DNA from 4 places in the Streptomyces fradiae ATCC 10745 genome. Region 1 is predicted to be linked to each of the others. Evidence: riboswitches for the same ligand, from Rfam matches in the RefSeq annotation. Region 1 holds a riboswitch; each other region holds the start of a gene.
What was found. Region 1 has a riboswitch for cyclic di-AMP ahead of CP974_RS29065 (C40 family peptidase). Riboswitches for the same ligand answer to the same signal wherever they lie in the genome.
Positions count from the first base shown of each region.

Region 1 (3,478 bases):
GAGGACGTGGTCGAGCCGGTCCTTGATCTCCCAGCCCTGCGTCAGCGGCTCCTCCTCGTCCGGCAGCAGCAGGGTGCTGGAGACGAGCGGCTCGCCGAGTTCGGCGACGAGGGCCTGGGTGACGGTGTGGTCGGGGATGCGGACGCCGACCGTCTTCTTCTTCGGGTGCTGGAGCTGGCGCGGCACCTCCTTCGTCGCGGGGAGGATGAAGGTGTAGCGGCCGGGCGTCGCGGCCTTCAGCGTCCGGAAGACGTCGTTGTCGATCTGCACGAACTGGCCGAGCTGGGCGAAGTCCCGGCAGACGAGCGTGAAGTGGTGGCGGTCGTCGAGCCGCCGGATGGCCCGGATCCGCTCCAGGCCCTCCCGGTTGCCCAGTCTGCAGCCCAGCGCGTAGCAGGAGTCCGTGGGGTACGCGACGAGGGCGCCGTTGCGGATCATCTCGGCAAGAGTGCCGATGGTGCGGCGCTGCGGGTCGTCGGGGTGCACATCGAAGTACTTCGCCATCCGACGAGCCTAACGCCGTGCGGGGCGGGCGGCGGCCGGGCCCGGCCGTCGGAGCCCGGACCGCGCTGCCCGGGCGCCGGGGGGGGGGCGCGTGCCGCCCGCGGGGTCCGCCGACCGGTGCGGTCCGTGTGACCGGTGGGGTTCTTCGGGGGCGTGCCGCGGGGCCCGTGCGCGTGCCGCGGGCCCCACGGGGCTGGTGTGGCCTGTGGGGCTGGTGCGAGCCTGTGCGGCTGGGGTGGGCTTATGGGGCTGGTGTGGGCCCGAGGCGCTGGTCCTCGCAGCCGGCGGGGCCCGTGGGGCCGATCGCGGGAGCCGGGGCGTGACCTGTGCGCGGGTGCGGCGTTGGTAGCGGTATGACCAAGACTCACCGTGTGCTCGCCGCCCTCGCCTTCGCCGCCGGGGCCTCCGCTCTCGCCGCGCCCGCCGCGAACGCGTCCGTCCTGCCGGTCGGTCCCGGCGCGCAGGGCCCCTCCCTCCTCAGCCAGGTGGACGACCTCGCCACGAGCGGCGTCGACGAGGAGTACCGCTCCCAGGTGCCCCGGGTGACCGAGCAGTTCGGCGGGCTGAGCGGCGTGCAGCAGCTCGGCCAGCTGCGGCAGGTGGTGGCCCCGGTGGCACCCGTGCTGGGGCTGGTGCCCGGCATCTGAGCCGGTGTACGCCGGTGCCCCGGACCTGGGAGGTCCGGGGCACCGGTGCGTCCGGGTGCCGGCGCCCAGCGGGCACCGGCACCGACGGCCCGGCGCGTCCGGGGCGGAAGCGTCCCGGAGGGACCGGGGGTGCGGGTCAGCGCACCCGGCCGTACAGGACCTTCTTGGTCCAGATCCGCTCCAGCTTCACCACCGACCCGGCCTTCGGGGCGTGCCAGACGCGGTTGTTCCCCGCGTAGACGCCCACGTGGTAGACGCGGCCGCCGGAGTGGAAGAAGACCAGGTCGCCCTTCTGGGCGGTGGACGCCGAGATGTGGCGGGTCTTGTTGTACTGCTGCTGCGCGGTGCGCGGCAGGTTCTTCCCGGCCTTCTTGTACGCGTACAGCGTCAGGCCCGAGCAGTCGAACCGGTTGGGGCCCACCGCCCCGTACTTGTACGGGGAGCCCTTCTTCGACGCGGCCACGTTGAGGGCCTTCGTCGCGTGGGCGGGGCCCGCGGCCTGTGCCTCGGGGGCGGCGCCCGGCGCGACCAGGGAGCCCGCGAGGGCGGCGATGGTCAGGGCCGAGACGGCACCGGTCCGGGACAGCACGGACTGGACGTGATTCTGCGCGGTCATGCGCAACCCTTCGTCATCCGCCTGCGAAGGATGACCTGTCGGGTTCGGGCAGGCGAAGTTGCCCGGCCGCTGACGCGGCTTCACCCCAAGGGACGGCCGTGGTGCGCACGTCCCGGTACTGCTGGGTCCTCCACTCCTGCCGATTACCTCGTGTCGACCAGATCCGGACGGCGGCAGGACTCGGCGTCCACCCGGACCGCCCCGCCACGGCGGCGAGGGCTTGTCGTCGTCAGGGATCTTGACCCATGAGGGGAGGGATCTTCGAACGGAATCGGCATTTTGTGAGACTCCTCACCGTTGGCCGATTCCGCGTGTCGCGTGTGGCCGGCGGGTTGCGGTGGCGCGTCCGCGAGGTGTGCGGCGGGCGTCCCGGGGCGGTTCGCCGCGGCCGGCTCGACGTGGGCGCCGGCCGGCCCGGCACGGGCGCCGGGCGGCCCGCCGCCGCCGTGGGGCCGGACCCGCCGACCGGTCCCCCGCACGCGAGACCGGGGCTCGCCGAACCGGTTCGGCGCCCACCCGGGCCGGGTGGGGCGCGGACGCCGTCGCCGTCGCCGGGACGGTCCCGGCACCCGCCCCGCGGCGCGCCGGGCGGGCACCGGGAACCGGGCGCAGCCGCCGCACGCCGCGTACGGCCGCGACGAGCCGGCGGGCCGGCTGCGGGCGCGGTGCCGAGCTGCCCGGCCGGTCGACGGCGTGCGTCCGGTACGGCCGGTACGGCTGGGCCGGTTGGGTCGGCGGAGGGCGGCCCGGAGGTGCCGCCGCGGACCCGTGGCGGGGCTGACCGCCCGGCGCCGGACCCCCCGTCAGGGCCGGGCGGCGAGGGCGGCGAGCAGCTCGGCCTCGCGCCGCGCCCCGAGGCCGGCGCGGCGCGGCCGGTCCAGACCCTGCTCGCGCTCCCAGCGCAGGACGTCGGCCAGCAGCCGCGCCGGGGGGCGGTGGCGCAGTCCCGCCGCGCGCGCCGCGGAGCCGTCGCGGGCGGACCAGCCCCGCCAGGCCGGGTCGACCAGCCACAGGGGAAGCGACTCGGGTCCCATGTACTCGCCGACGCCGTTGCCGAGGAGCCAGGCCGAGTCGGCCGCGACGAGCGGGCCGGTGTGCCCGGCGGCGGCGCGGGACAGGGCGAGCCACTCCCGGAACGGGACGACCGGGCCGACCGCGTCGTACGTGCCGGTGGTGCCGGCCCCGGCCGCGTCGAGCAGCCAGGCCGCGAGGTCCCGTACGTCCACGACCTGCGTCGGCAGGTCCGGGGTGTCCGGGACGAGCATCGGGCCCCCGGGGTCGCGCGCGGCGCGGGCCGCCCAGTAGCCGGACCGTCCGCTGCCGTCTCCGGGGCCGCCGATCAGCCCGGCGCGGGTGATGAGGAGGCGGTCGCCGACGGCCGCCGCCGACGCGCGCTCGCAGGCCGCCTTCGCCTCGCCGTACACCCGGCGGTCCGCCTCGTCCGCGTCGAGCGGGTCCAGCAGCGGCGCGGACTCGTCGGCACCCGGAAGGGCGTGCGAGGCGTACGCGCTGATGGAGGACACGTACGTCCAGTGCCGGGCCCGGTGGGCGAGCGCGGCGAGCGCCCCCCGGACGAATCCGGGCTGCCAGGACACCTCGACGACCGCGTCCCACTCGCGGCCGGCCGTCGGGTCGTAGGCGCGCGGGTCGCGCCGGTCGGCGGGGACGAGTACCGCGCCGTCCGCCACGCGCCCGCTCTCGCCGCGCGCGA
Region 1 is NZ_CP023696.1:6,660,653-6,664,130, reverse strand. It holds gene CP974_RS29075 (L-threonylcarbamoyladenylate synthase) at 1-504, opposite strand, end outside; gene CP974_RS29070 (hypothetical protein) at 858-1,151, shown strand; gene CP974_RS29065 (C40 family peptidase) at 1,288-1,767, opposite strand; cyclic di-AMP (ydaO/yuaA leader) riboswitch at 1,771-1,936, opposite strand; gene CP974_RS29055 (Rossmann-fold NAD(P)-binding domain-containing protein) at 2,571-3,478, opposite strand, start outside.

Region 2 (3,478 bases), 3.5 Mb from region 1:
CGGGGCTGCCCACGCGCCAGCGCCTGGTGTTCGTCCCGCTCGACGACGCGACGGTCGGGCCGGGGTACGTCAAGGTCACGTACGACAAGGGGACGGTCCGCAAGGCGCCCTCGATCGGCCTCGACGACGTGCTGGCCGCCGAGGACGAGTCGGTCGTCTTCCACCACTACGGCATCGCCTACCAGCCCGGTGCCGCCGGCGAACGGCGGCTCGCCCGCCGCTGACACCGCGCGGCGCGGCCGAAGCCGGGCCCTCGCCCCGCCCCCGCCCCCGTCCCGTCGTACGGAGGAGTCACAGCATGGCGTTCTTCCTGTTCCTGGTTCTCGTGGCCGTCGTGCTGGGCATCGTCGGCGTCGTGGTGGAGGGTCTGCTGTACCTGCTGTTCATCGGGGTGGCCGTCTTCGTGGCCGCCCTGGTGTTCCTCGGCTCCTGGCTGGCCCGGCGGCGCACCCGCAGGGGGGCGGTGCGGTAGGCGGGCGGGGACGCGCGCCGACGGCCCCGCTGAACGGCCCCGCCCAGGCTCCTTCGGGGCGGCCCGTGCCGCGCCGTGGGCGGTCTTGCGGCGGCTTGCGGCGGGCGGGCCGGGAAAGTGGTCGAGAGACCCTCCGGGATGGCGTAAGGTTGTGTTCACCGACGCGGGGTGGAGCAGCTCGGTAGCTCGCTGGGCTCATAACCCAGAGGTCGCAGGTTCAAATCCTGTCCCCGCTACTGAAACCGAAGGCCCGGTGCGCAAAGCACCGGGCCTTCGGCGTTCCCGCGTATCGGTCCGTCGATCCGTCGGCCCGTCCTGCTGGAGCCGGCCCGCACGGCGGCGGCGAGGGCGCCCGTACGCAGCGTGACCCGCGGAGCGCACAGCGAGAGCAGTTGACAGACAGTCAGAAACTCGATTATGGGACTGCGGGCCTCCGCCGGCCTGATTGGCGGTCAGTTCGCCGTGCAATGTCCTTGTATGGGGCCTTGGTTCGGCGTGAGCCGTGCGAGGCATCCACGGCGACAGCTTGGAATCGGGGCCCCGCTTCTATTAACGTTCGATAACGCAGCGCGGTCGTACCAGTCGTCGCAAGAGGCGGCACCGTGCGCATGCGCCGAATCCCGCAAGGGAACCGGGGAACCACACACTTGGGGTGAATCGGGCTCTGAACGGCCCGTAGGAGACCTTCCTGCTCCGAACCCGTCAGCTAACCCGGTAGGCGGAGAAGGAAGGAAAGGAGTACGCCCCCGTGGCGTCCAACAGGCCTGCCCCCGAAGTCCCCTTCGGCTCGTACGACCCGACCGGCCACACCACCGCCCCCGGCGTCCCGGACGCGGGCGCGCCCCCGGCGGGCGTCGCGTGGAACCCCACCGAGGACACCGTCCGCCCCGTCCGGGGCCGGCACCGCGTCGCCAAGCAGCGCGGCGGCCTCGCCCGCAGCTCCACCGTCCTCGGGGTCGGCGTCATCGCCGCCGTCGGCGCGGGCGGCATGGCCACCGCGCAGGACAAGCCGCGCGTGGCGATATCCCTCCCGGACGTCAACCTCCCGGACGCCTCCTCGCTGCCCGGCGTCGGCGCGCTCCTCGCCGACGACGCGGACGAGCCGGACGCGCCGGCCGAGGCCGCCCCCGCCAACCTGGCCGCGCTGACCCTCTCCGCCGAGCAGGCCCCCGCCGAGGCGCGGGGCGCGGCGGCCGCCGCCGGTGAGGCGCTGCGCGCGCGCATCCTCCAGCAGGCCGAGCTGCAGCAGGCGTCCGCCGAGGCCGAGGCGCAGGCCGCCGCGGAGAAGGCTGCCGCCGAGAAGGCCGCCCAGGAGGCCGCGGCCCAGCAGGCCAGCGCCGAGGCCGCCGCGAAGGCCGCCGAGGCGGAGCGCCAGCGGGCCGAGGCGGAAGCCGCCGCCAAGGCGGCCGAGGCCGAGAAGGAGCGCCTGGCGAAGCTCGCCGCCAGCTACGCCCTGCCGACCTCCTCGTACACGATCACCTCGACGTACGGCCAGTCCGGCTCCATGTGGTCCTCCGGCTACCACACGGGCCTGGACCTCGCCGCGCCCACGGGCACCCCGGTGAACGCGGTCCACAGCGGCACGATCAAGTCGGCCGGGTACTCCGGCGCGTACGGGTACCGCATCGTGCTCGAGCTCTCGGACGGGACCGAGGTCTGGTACTGCCACCTGTCCTCCATGACCGTCAGCGCCGGTCAGAAGGTCGGCACGGGCGACACGATCGGCCGCGTCGGCGCCACCGGCAACGTCACGGGCCCGCACCTTCACCTGGAGGTCCACACCGCCTCCGGCGCCGGTGTCGACCCGCTGGCCTGGCTGCGCGGCAAGGGCCTCACCGTCTGACGGCCACGATCCGGCCGCCTCGGCGTGACGACGGCGCTCCCGACCGCCGCCCTCCGGGGCGCGTGTCCCGACCCGCATGATCTGATCCGCATGGTCTGATCCTCGTGGCTCGTGGCTCGTGGCTCGTGGCTCGCGGCCCGCTCCGCGAGGTCCGGCCTGTTCGCTCCGCGCACCCCGAGTACCCCGGCAGCCCTGGCGGCACACCCCCCGACGCCAGGGCTGCCGGCCTTTCCGCCCCCGGCGGCTCAGGCCGCCCTGTGCGCGGGCCCGGCCCGAGCCCGCGGGCGGTTCCCGGCCTCCGCCCGCCGCGCCTCAGTGGCGGTACGGGTTGTAGCCCGCGTAGTCGCGGTGGGGCGGCGGCGTACGGACGCGCCCCGTCGCCCGCGCGGCGTACGTCAGAGCCGGCGCGGCCACCGCCTTGCGCTGCCACAGGTGGTGCAGCAGCTCCTGCTCGCGGGCCGTGAACGACAGATCCGTCACCCCCCGCCGCGCCCGGTGCCGCAGGAACGCCAGGGACGTGGCGAACGCCTCGTACTCGCCCACCGACCGCGCCGCGGCCGGGCCGTGCGTCCGCGCGGCGTACGACCGCGCCAGGCTCCGCGCCCGCATGGACGACAGCGCCGACGGTTCGTCGGCCGTCAGCCAGCCGGCCGCCGCGTACGCGGGGAGCTCGCCGGCTATCGTCCGCAGCTCCCGCTGGCGGGTCCATATCGCCAGCCACGTCAGCAGCCCCAGCGCGGGCAGCATGAACGCCCCGTACACGACGATGAACCCCCACGGCCCGAACGTCGTCGAGCCGTTCCACAGCGCGTGCACGCCCATCGCCAGCGCCAGTCCCAGCAGCGGCAGCAGCGTCCGCACGAACCGGCGGCGGCGCGCCGTCATCGCGGCGATCCCGAACCCGATGCCCGTCAGCACGGTGAACAGCGGGTGCGCGAAGGGCGACATGACGATCCGCACGAAGAACGTCGCCGCGGTCACCGACTGGAGGCCGGCCGTACCGAACTCCTGGTCCTCGCCGAAGGCGCTGCCCAGGTACAGGATGTTCTCGGTGAACGCGAAGCCCGTCGCCGTGAACCCGGCGACGACCACCCCGTCCACGAGTCCCGTGAAGTCCCGTCTGCGGAACAGGAAGATCAGCAGTATCGCGACGGCCTTCGCGC
Region 2 is NZ_CP023696.1:3,176,998-3,180,475, reverse strand. It holds gene CP974_RS14045 (PRC-barrel domain-containing protein) at 1-224, shown strand, start outside; gene CP974_RS29615 (hypothetical protein) at 299-472, shown strand; tRNA gene CP974_RS14040 (tRNA-Met) at 635-708, shown strand; cyclic di-AMP (ydaO/yuaA leader) riboswitch at 1,074-1,208, shown strand; gene CP974_RS14035 (M23 family metallopeptidase) at 1,221-2,315, shown strand; gene CP974_RS14030 (PrsW family intramembrane metalloprotease) at 2,628-3,478, opposite strand, start outside.
Region 2: it holds a riboswitch for cyclic di-AMP, as region 1 does, so the genes downstream of both, CP974_RS14035 (M23 family metallopeptidase) here and CP974_RS29065 (C40 family peptidase) in region 1, are expected to answer to the same signal.

Region 3 (3,478 bases), 1.4 Mb from region 1:
CTCACCGGGCGGGCGCGCAGCAGCGGCACCGCGCGGGTTTCCGGCGACCCGCGACCGGCGGCCGAATTCGGTGGGCTTCCGCCATCCGCCGGGCGGGAAAGAGATACCGGCCGGGAAAGAGGCGTGGACACGGCCGGCCGGAAATCCGGAGCGAACGGCCGGCGACGACAATTCGATCCGCCCTTTTCTACGGGTCCCGCGTTAATTCCGGGGCGCCGCGGTGTTGACGGCGTGTTGCGGATTCCTCACACCGTCCGCGGCGCGGCGCAGCCGGTGGGAGCCGCGCCACCGCTCGACGTGGCGGGAGGTGAGCGCCCTGGCGCGCTCGGCGTCGCCGCGCGCGACGGCGTCGACGATGGCGCCGTGCTCGGCCCACACCTCGGCGGGCCGGGCCGGCGCGTCCACCGCGTACATCCAGGCCACCTTGTGACGGAGCCGGATGAGCAGCGCGGTGAGGTCGGGGCTGGCGGAAGCCTGGGCGAGCGTCTCGTGGAACCACTCGCCCAGGGACCGCAGGTCCTCGCCCCCGCCTCCGCGGGCCCGCTGCTGCCCGAGCCGTACGAGGCCGCGCAGCACCTTGAGGTGGGCCTCGGTACGGCGCTGCGCGGCGCGGGCGGCTCCCAGCGGCTCCAGCAGGGCCCGCATCTCCAGCAGATCGGCGGCGTCCCGCTCGGTCGGCTCGGCGACGCAGGCGCCGACGTGGCGGCGCGAGACGACGAAGCCCTCCGACTCCAGGGTGCGCAGCGCCTCGCGGACCGGGACGCGGGAGACCCCGTAGCGGCGGGCCAGGTGCTCCTCGGTGAGGCGGCTGCCGCGCGCCAGCACCCCGGAGACGATGTCCGCCCGGATCGCCGTGCACACCGACTGCGCGGGTACGCGCATACCGAACCTCCGATTCACTCCGCCCACAGTCCCGCTCGCGCCGTTCCGCAAGCGCTGTTCCGCCGCGTCGCCGAATTGTCCGGCGCCGTTTCCCGTGACTCTATTGCAGTGACGGGTTTCTGCCGATAGCGGGCCGGAATTCATGATGCTTTTCGGCCGACCGGTTCGCGACGGACGACCGGCCCCGGAGGCCGGCGCGGAGCGCCGGGGGTGCCGGCGCCGCGGGCACGGCGAAGGCCCCGGCTCGGTCGGGGAGCCGGGGCCTTCGCGGAGCGGGACGGGACGGGTCAGACGTTGACGCCGCGCGCCCGGAGGTAGGAGACGGGGTCGATGTCGGAGCCGTACTCCGCGGTGGTGCGCGCCTCGAAGTGGAGGTGCGGGCCCGTGGAGTTGCCGGTCGAGCCGGAGACGCCGATCTGCTGGCCCGGCATGACCTCCTGGCCGACCGAGACGCCGATCGAGGCGAGGTGGCCGTACTGCGTGTACGTGCCGTCGTGCATCCGGATCACCACGTTGTTGCCGTACGCGCCGCCCCAGCCGGCCTCGACGACGGTGCCGCGGCCCACGGAGACGACGGAGGAGCCGTACGGGGCGTGGAAGTCGACGCCCGAGTGGCTGCCGGAGGACCACAGCGAGCCGCCCGACCGGTAGGACGTGGAGACGTACGAGCCCGCCACCGGCGACTGGAAGGAGTCGAGGCGCTTGCGCTCGGCCTCGCGGGAGGCGCGCTCCTCGGCCTCGCGGGCGGCCTCCAGACGGGCCTCGGCCTGGCGCTCGGCGGCCATCTCGGCCATGGCCTGGCGTTCGGCGACCTCGGCGGCCAGCTCCTGGGCGGCGGCCTGGTCCTCGACCTGGTCGGCCAGGTCGTAGCCGGCGATGGCCTGCTTCACGCCGGCGTCCTCGAAGGAGGCGCGCTCGGCGTCCGCGGCGAACGCCGGGGAGGTGAGGGTGCCGATGACGCCGGAGGTGGCGAGAGCGGCGGCGCCGGCGGCGTGGGCGCTCCTGCGGCTCATACGGCTCGGGGCACGGTGCTTCCCGGTGGAACGGGTGAACGCCATGAAGAGGACGTGTCCTTTCCTTCCCTCTCGCCTACCGGGTTAGCTGACGGGTTCGGAGCAGGAAGGTCTCCTACGGGCCCCTCCGCGCGGTGCGAAGGCGTCCGATTCACCCCAGGGGACATGGGTCCCCGGCTCCCCAGGCTCGCGCCTGACGGGGATTCGGCGATCGCTGCCCGGTGCCGCGGGTGCGGCGGTACAGCGGGGCGGACAGCGGATAAGACGCTAAGCGGCTGATCTTTCAATCACCAAACGGACACGGTTTTTTGTAGCGCACGCCACAGAACAGACGACACGACTCCTCAGCAAAACGGACATACGTCCACATGAAAGCGGAACCCCGACATCCGGAGGATGTCGGGGTTCCGCTTCGTGCGTGGAGCGCCGCCCGGTGGCCGTAGGGCCGTCAATCAGCCCGTGACGACCGTCACTTCGCCGATGCCCAGCGCCTCGACCGGATCCTTGATGCGGGCGGCGTCGCCCACGAGGACCGTGACGAGGCGGTCCGGCGGGAAGGCGTTGACGACGGCCGCCGTCGCCTCCACCGTGCCGGTGGCGTCCAGGCGCTGGTACAGCCGGGCCTGGAAGTCGTCCGGGAGGTGCTGCTCGACCTGGTCGGCGAGCGTGTCGGCGACGGACGCCGCCGTCTCGTACCGGAGCGGGGCCACGCCCACCAGGTTGTGCACGGCGGCGTCGCGCTCCGCGTCGGTCAGGCCCTCCGCCGCGAGGGTGCGCAGCACCTTCCACAGGTCGTCCAGCGCGGGGCCGGTGTGGGGGGTGTCGACGGAGCCGCTGATGGCGAGCATCGCCGCGCCCGTCCCGTCCGGCAGGGACCGCAGGACCTGGCCGAAGGCCCGGACGCCGTACGTGTAGCCCTTCTCCTCGCGCAGGACGCGGTCCAGGCGGGAGGTGAGCGTGCCGCCCAGGCAGTAGGTGCCGACGACCTGCGCGGGCCACACGCTGTCGTGCCGGTCCGGGCCGATGCGGCCGATCAGCAGCTGCGTCTGCACGGCGCCCGGCCGGTCGACGATCACCACGCGGCCGGTGTCGTCGGCGGTGATGGGCGACGCCGTGCCCGGGCGGGCCTCGTCGCCGGTCCACACGCCGAGCGTCTCGGCGAGCAGGCCGTCCAGGTCGATGCCCGTCAGGTCGCCCACCACGACCGCGGTGGCCGTGGCGGGGCGGACGTGGGCCTCGTAGAAGGCCCGTACCGAGGCGGAGTCGATCCGGGCGACGGTCTCCTCCGTGCCCTGGCGGGGCCGGGAGACGCGGGAGGCGGCCGGGAACAGCTCGGCGGCGAGCTGCTTGGCGGCGCGGCGGGCCGGGTTGGCCGTCTCGTGCGGGATCTCGTCGAGGCGGTTGCGGACCAGGCGGTCGACCTCGTCGTCCGCGAAGGCCGGGGCGCGCAGCGCGTCGGCGAGCAGCCCGAGCGCCTTGGGCAGCCGCGAGGCGGGCACTTCGAGGCTGACCCGCACGCCGGGGTGGTCGGCGTGCGCGTCGAGGGTGGCGCCGCACCGCTCCAGCTCGGCGGCGAACTCCTC
Region 3 is NZ_CP023696.1:5,229,685-5,233,162, reverse strand. It holds gene CP974_RS23300 (GntR family transcriptional regulator) at 202-882, opposite strand; gene CP974_RS23295 (M23 family metallopeptidase) at 1,170-1,940, opposite strand; cyclic di-AMP (ydaO/yuaA leader) riboswitch at 1,954-2,115, opposite strand; gene CP974_RS23290 (M16 family metallopeptidase) at 2,348-3,478, opposite strand, start outside.
Region 3: it holds a riboswitch for cyclic di-AMP, as region 1 does, so the genes downstream of both, CP974_RS23295 (M23 family metallopeptidase) here and CP974_RS29065 (C40 family peptidase) in region 1, are expected to answer to the same signal.

Region 4 (3,478 bases), 520 kb from region 1:
CGACCGCGCGCTCGAACCGCTCGGCCACGTCGTCGGGGTCGCTGCCGGGCCGGATGATGTCGTTGCCGCCCGCGCAGAAGGTCACCAGGTCGGGTGCGAGCTCCTTGGCGCGGGGCACCTGCTCGGCGACGATCTGGTCGAGGAGCCTGCCGCGTACCGCGAGGTTCGCGTACCGGAAGTCCCGGTCGTCCGGGAGCCGGTCGGCGAGCAGGACCGCGAGGCGGTCGGCCCAGCCGACGAACCGCCCGTCCGGGCCCGGGTCCCCGACGCCCTCGGTGAAGCTGTCCCCGATCGCCGTGTACGACCCGATCATGTCGTTCTCCCCCATCGTCGAATCGTCTGCCACGGCGAGACATCATCCTCCGCGGGATGTGACCTACGCGACCGTAGGGAGGGGTTGACTGGGCGTGATTTCCACCACCGCGCCGCTGCCCGGCACCCGTGGGAGGGTGCCGGGCAGCGGCGTGACGCGACGGCTCGCGCGGGGTGCGTCAGATGCTGACGCCGTGGCTGCGGAGGTAGGCCACCGGGTCGATGTCGGAGCCGTAGCCGGGGCCCGTGCGGACCTCGAAGTGCAGGTGCGGGCCGGAGGAGTTGCCGGTGGAGCCGGACAGCCCGATCTGCTGGCCGCCGCCGACCGACTGGCCCGCGGAGACGGAGAGGGAGGAGAGGTGGGCGTACTGCGAGTAGTTGCCGTCGGCGTGCTTGATGACGACCTCGTTGCCGTAGGCGCCGCTCCAGCCGGCGGACACGACGGTGCCCGCGCCGATCGCCTTCACGGAGGTGCCGGAGGAGGCGGCGAAGTCGACGCCGGTGTGGTAGCCGGAGGACCACATGGCGCCGGAGGCGCGGTACGGCGTGGTGACGCCGGCGGAGACCGGGGCGGTGAAGCCGGAGCCGCTCTGCGCGGGCGCCTGCTCCTCGGCCTTCTCGGCGGGGGCGGGGGCCGGGGTCTCGGGCTTGGGCTCGGGCTTGACCGCGGTACGGGCCGGGGTCTCGGCGGAGCGGGAGGCGCGCGCCTCATCGGAGTCGGCGGTGCGCGGGGCGGACTGGGCGCTGCTCCGGCCCTCGCCCTTGGCGCCGAGCGTGAGCTTCAGGCCCGGGTGGATGAGCGACGGGTCGTCACCGATGGCCTCGCGGTTGTCGGCGTACAGCTTCTTCCAGCCGCCCTTGACGTTCTTGTTGTGGGCGATTTTCGCCAGGTAGTCGCCGGCGACGACGGTGTAGACGCGCGGGGCGGGCTTGCCGGCCTCGGCGACGGTCGCGACGGCGGCCGTCTGCGCGGGGGCGGCGGCCGGGGCGGCGGCGGGGGCGGCGGCCTGCGCGCCGGTCGCACCGAGGAACGGGAGGGCGATGGTGGCGCCGCCCGTGCCGGCGGCGACGAAACCGCGGGTGATCGGGCTGGACTTGATGCGGCGGTGCTTACCCTTGGCGGGCATGGCGAATTCCTCTCCGGCGCCTGCGAGGTGAGCTGTCGGGTTCGGACTGGAGATGCCCGGCCGCGTGTTGGCGCGACTTCACCCCGAGCCGTGCGGGAATTCCCGTACGGCGAACTACCTGGTTCCCCCGCTCCTGCCACACGTGGATGGGTGCGAATTCCGGGGCGGCGGCAGGATTCGGCGATCCGCCCGGCTGAAACGGGACCGTAAACGAGTGGGGACGACGGGAACAAGCGGAAGGTTGCGCCGACGCTTTCACGGAGGGGAATCGGCCGGAGAGCGGCGGTCACTGTCCGTGGATTACGGATCATGAATTCGCTTGCCCGGCAGGGTTTTTCGGCGCCGCGGCCGGCCACGTTCCGTCACCGTTATGACGCTGCTCACGCGCGCGGGTCATCTCCCTTGTTTCCAGGGCGGGTTATGACGTAGACACTCAATACGGACAGAAGCACCAGAAGCGCATCTAGTACCCCATGGGACCTCAACTGGCGCAGAACAACGCCCCCTCCGCCTCCGGTCCCTGCCGCGAAGACGGCTGGAACGGGACAGAAGGGGCACGGGGCTGGTGAGACGCGATGGGGTCGGCGTCCTGGATCCTTCCCCTCATTCCCGTGGGGCCCGGTGGCGCGGACGGGAGCCGCACGGGACACAGCGACCGAGGCCGCGGGCGGAGGGAGGGCGGGGCGGGGCGGGGCGGGTGCCACAGGGGCACGGGCGGGCCGGGTGTCACGGCGCCCCGGGCGGTCGCTGCACGGGCGGGTGCGCGGTGGCGCGGCGAGCCCCGGGTCCGGACGCGTTTCCACGGGGTCGACCGGGACGCCCGGGGTCCGGCTGCTCGGGGGAGCGGGCCGCCGGGCTTGCGGGTGGCCGGGGCGCGGTCCGGGAGGGCGGAGCGGGCCGCGCCGGGGCCGGTGGCGGGCGGGCGTGACGGCGGGGGGCGGGGATGGGCCCGGAAGAGGCGGATGGGCCCGGAGGGGGCGGATGGGTCCAGGAGGGGGGCCGGAGGGGTCGGGGAGGGGGTGGACGGGGGAGCCATGTCGTATCGTCGGACCGCCACCCCGTCGGCGGACGTCGCCGGCGCCGGACGCGGAGGAGCACCCGTGACGCAGCAGCTGCCGCCCATGCCGTCGACCGCCGAGCCGGAGCTGTCCGGCGTCCGGAACTTCCGGGACGTGGGCGGGCTGCCGACGGTGGACGGGCGGCGCGTGCGGCCCGGCGTGCTGTTCCGCAGCGGGCACCTGGCGCACGCCACCGAGGAGGACGCCGCCTTCCTGGCGTCCCTGGGGCTGCACACCGTCTTCGACTTCCGCAACGCCGCCGACCAGGCCCTGGAAGGCCCGGACGTGGAGCTGCCGGGCGTGCGGAACGTCAACATCCCGCTGACCGACCCGGCCGACGGCGCCGAGTTCTGGGCGATGGTCCGCAACGGCGACCTGGACCAGCTGCGGGAGCTGCTGGGCGACGGCCGGGCCGCCGCGCGCATGCGGGCGGCGTACCGCTCGATCATCACCGAGCGCACCGCCGAGCACAGCCGGGTCCTGCACGCCGTCGCCTCGGACAGCGTGCCCACGCTGATGCACTGCGCGGCGGGCAAGGACCGCGCCGGCCTGTCGATAGCGGTGGTCCTGCTGGCGCTCGGCGTGGAGCGGGAGGCCATCGAGGCCGACTACCTGAAGTCGAACGACCCGCACCGCCGGTACCGGGTGCGCCGCAGCGACTCGTCCCCCGCCGGGATGTCCGCCGAGGTGATGGAGCTGCTCAGCCCGCTGTTCGACGCGCGCGGCGAGTACCTGCACACCGCGTACGCGACCATCGAGGAGCACTGGGGCTCCACCGAGCGCTACCTGGCCGACGGGCTCGGCCTGGCCGGGGACACCCGCGAGCGGCTGCGCGCCCGCCTCCTCGACGGCTGAGGCGCGGGGCCGCGCCCCCGCGCGCACGGGGCCGGGGGCGGGCCCGGCTACTGGTTCTGGCCGCCCAGCATGAACAGCAGGTAGAGGAAGGCCGCGAACAGGTGCCCGGCAACCAGGTAGGCGAAC
Region 4 is NZ_CP023696.1:6,142,232-6,145,709, reverse strand. It holds gene CP974_RS26880 (SGNH/GDSL hydrolase family protein) at 1-346, opposite strand, end outside; gene CP974_RS26875 (M23 family metallopeptidase) at 492-1,439, opposite strand; cyclic di-AMP (ydaO/yuaA leader) riboswitch at 1,442-1,602, opposite strand; gene CP974_RS26870 (tyrosine-protein phosphatase) at 2,540-3,352, shown strand; gene CP974_RS29830 (DUF6126 family protein) at 3,400-3,478, opposite strand, start outside.
Region 4: it holds a riboswitch for cyclic di-AMP, as region 1 does, so the genes downstream of both, CP974_RS26875 (M23 family metallopeptidase) here and CP974_RS29065 (C40 family peptidase) in region 1, are expected to answer to the same signal.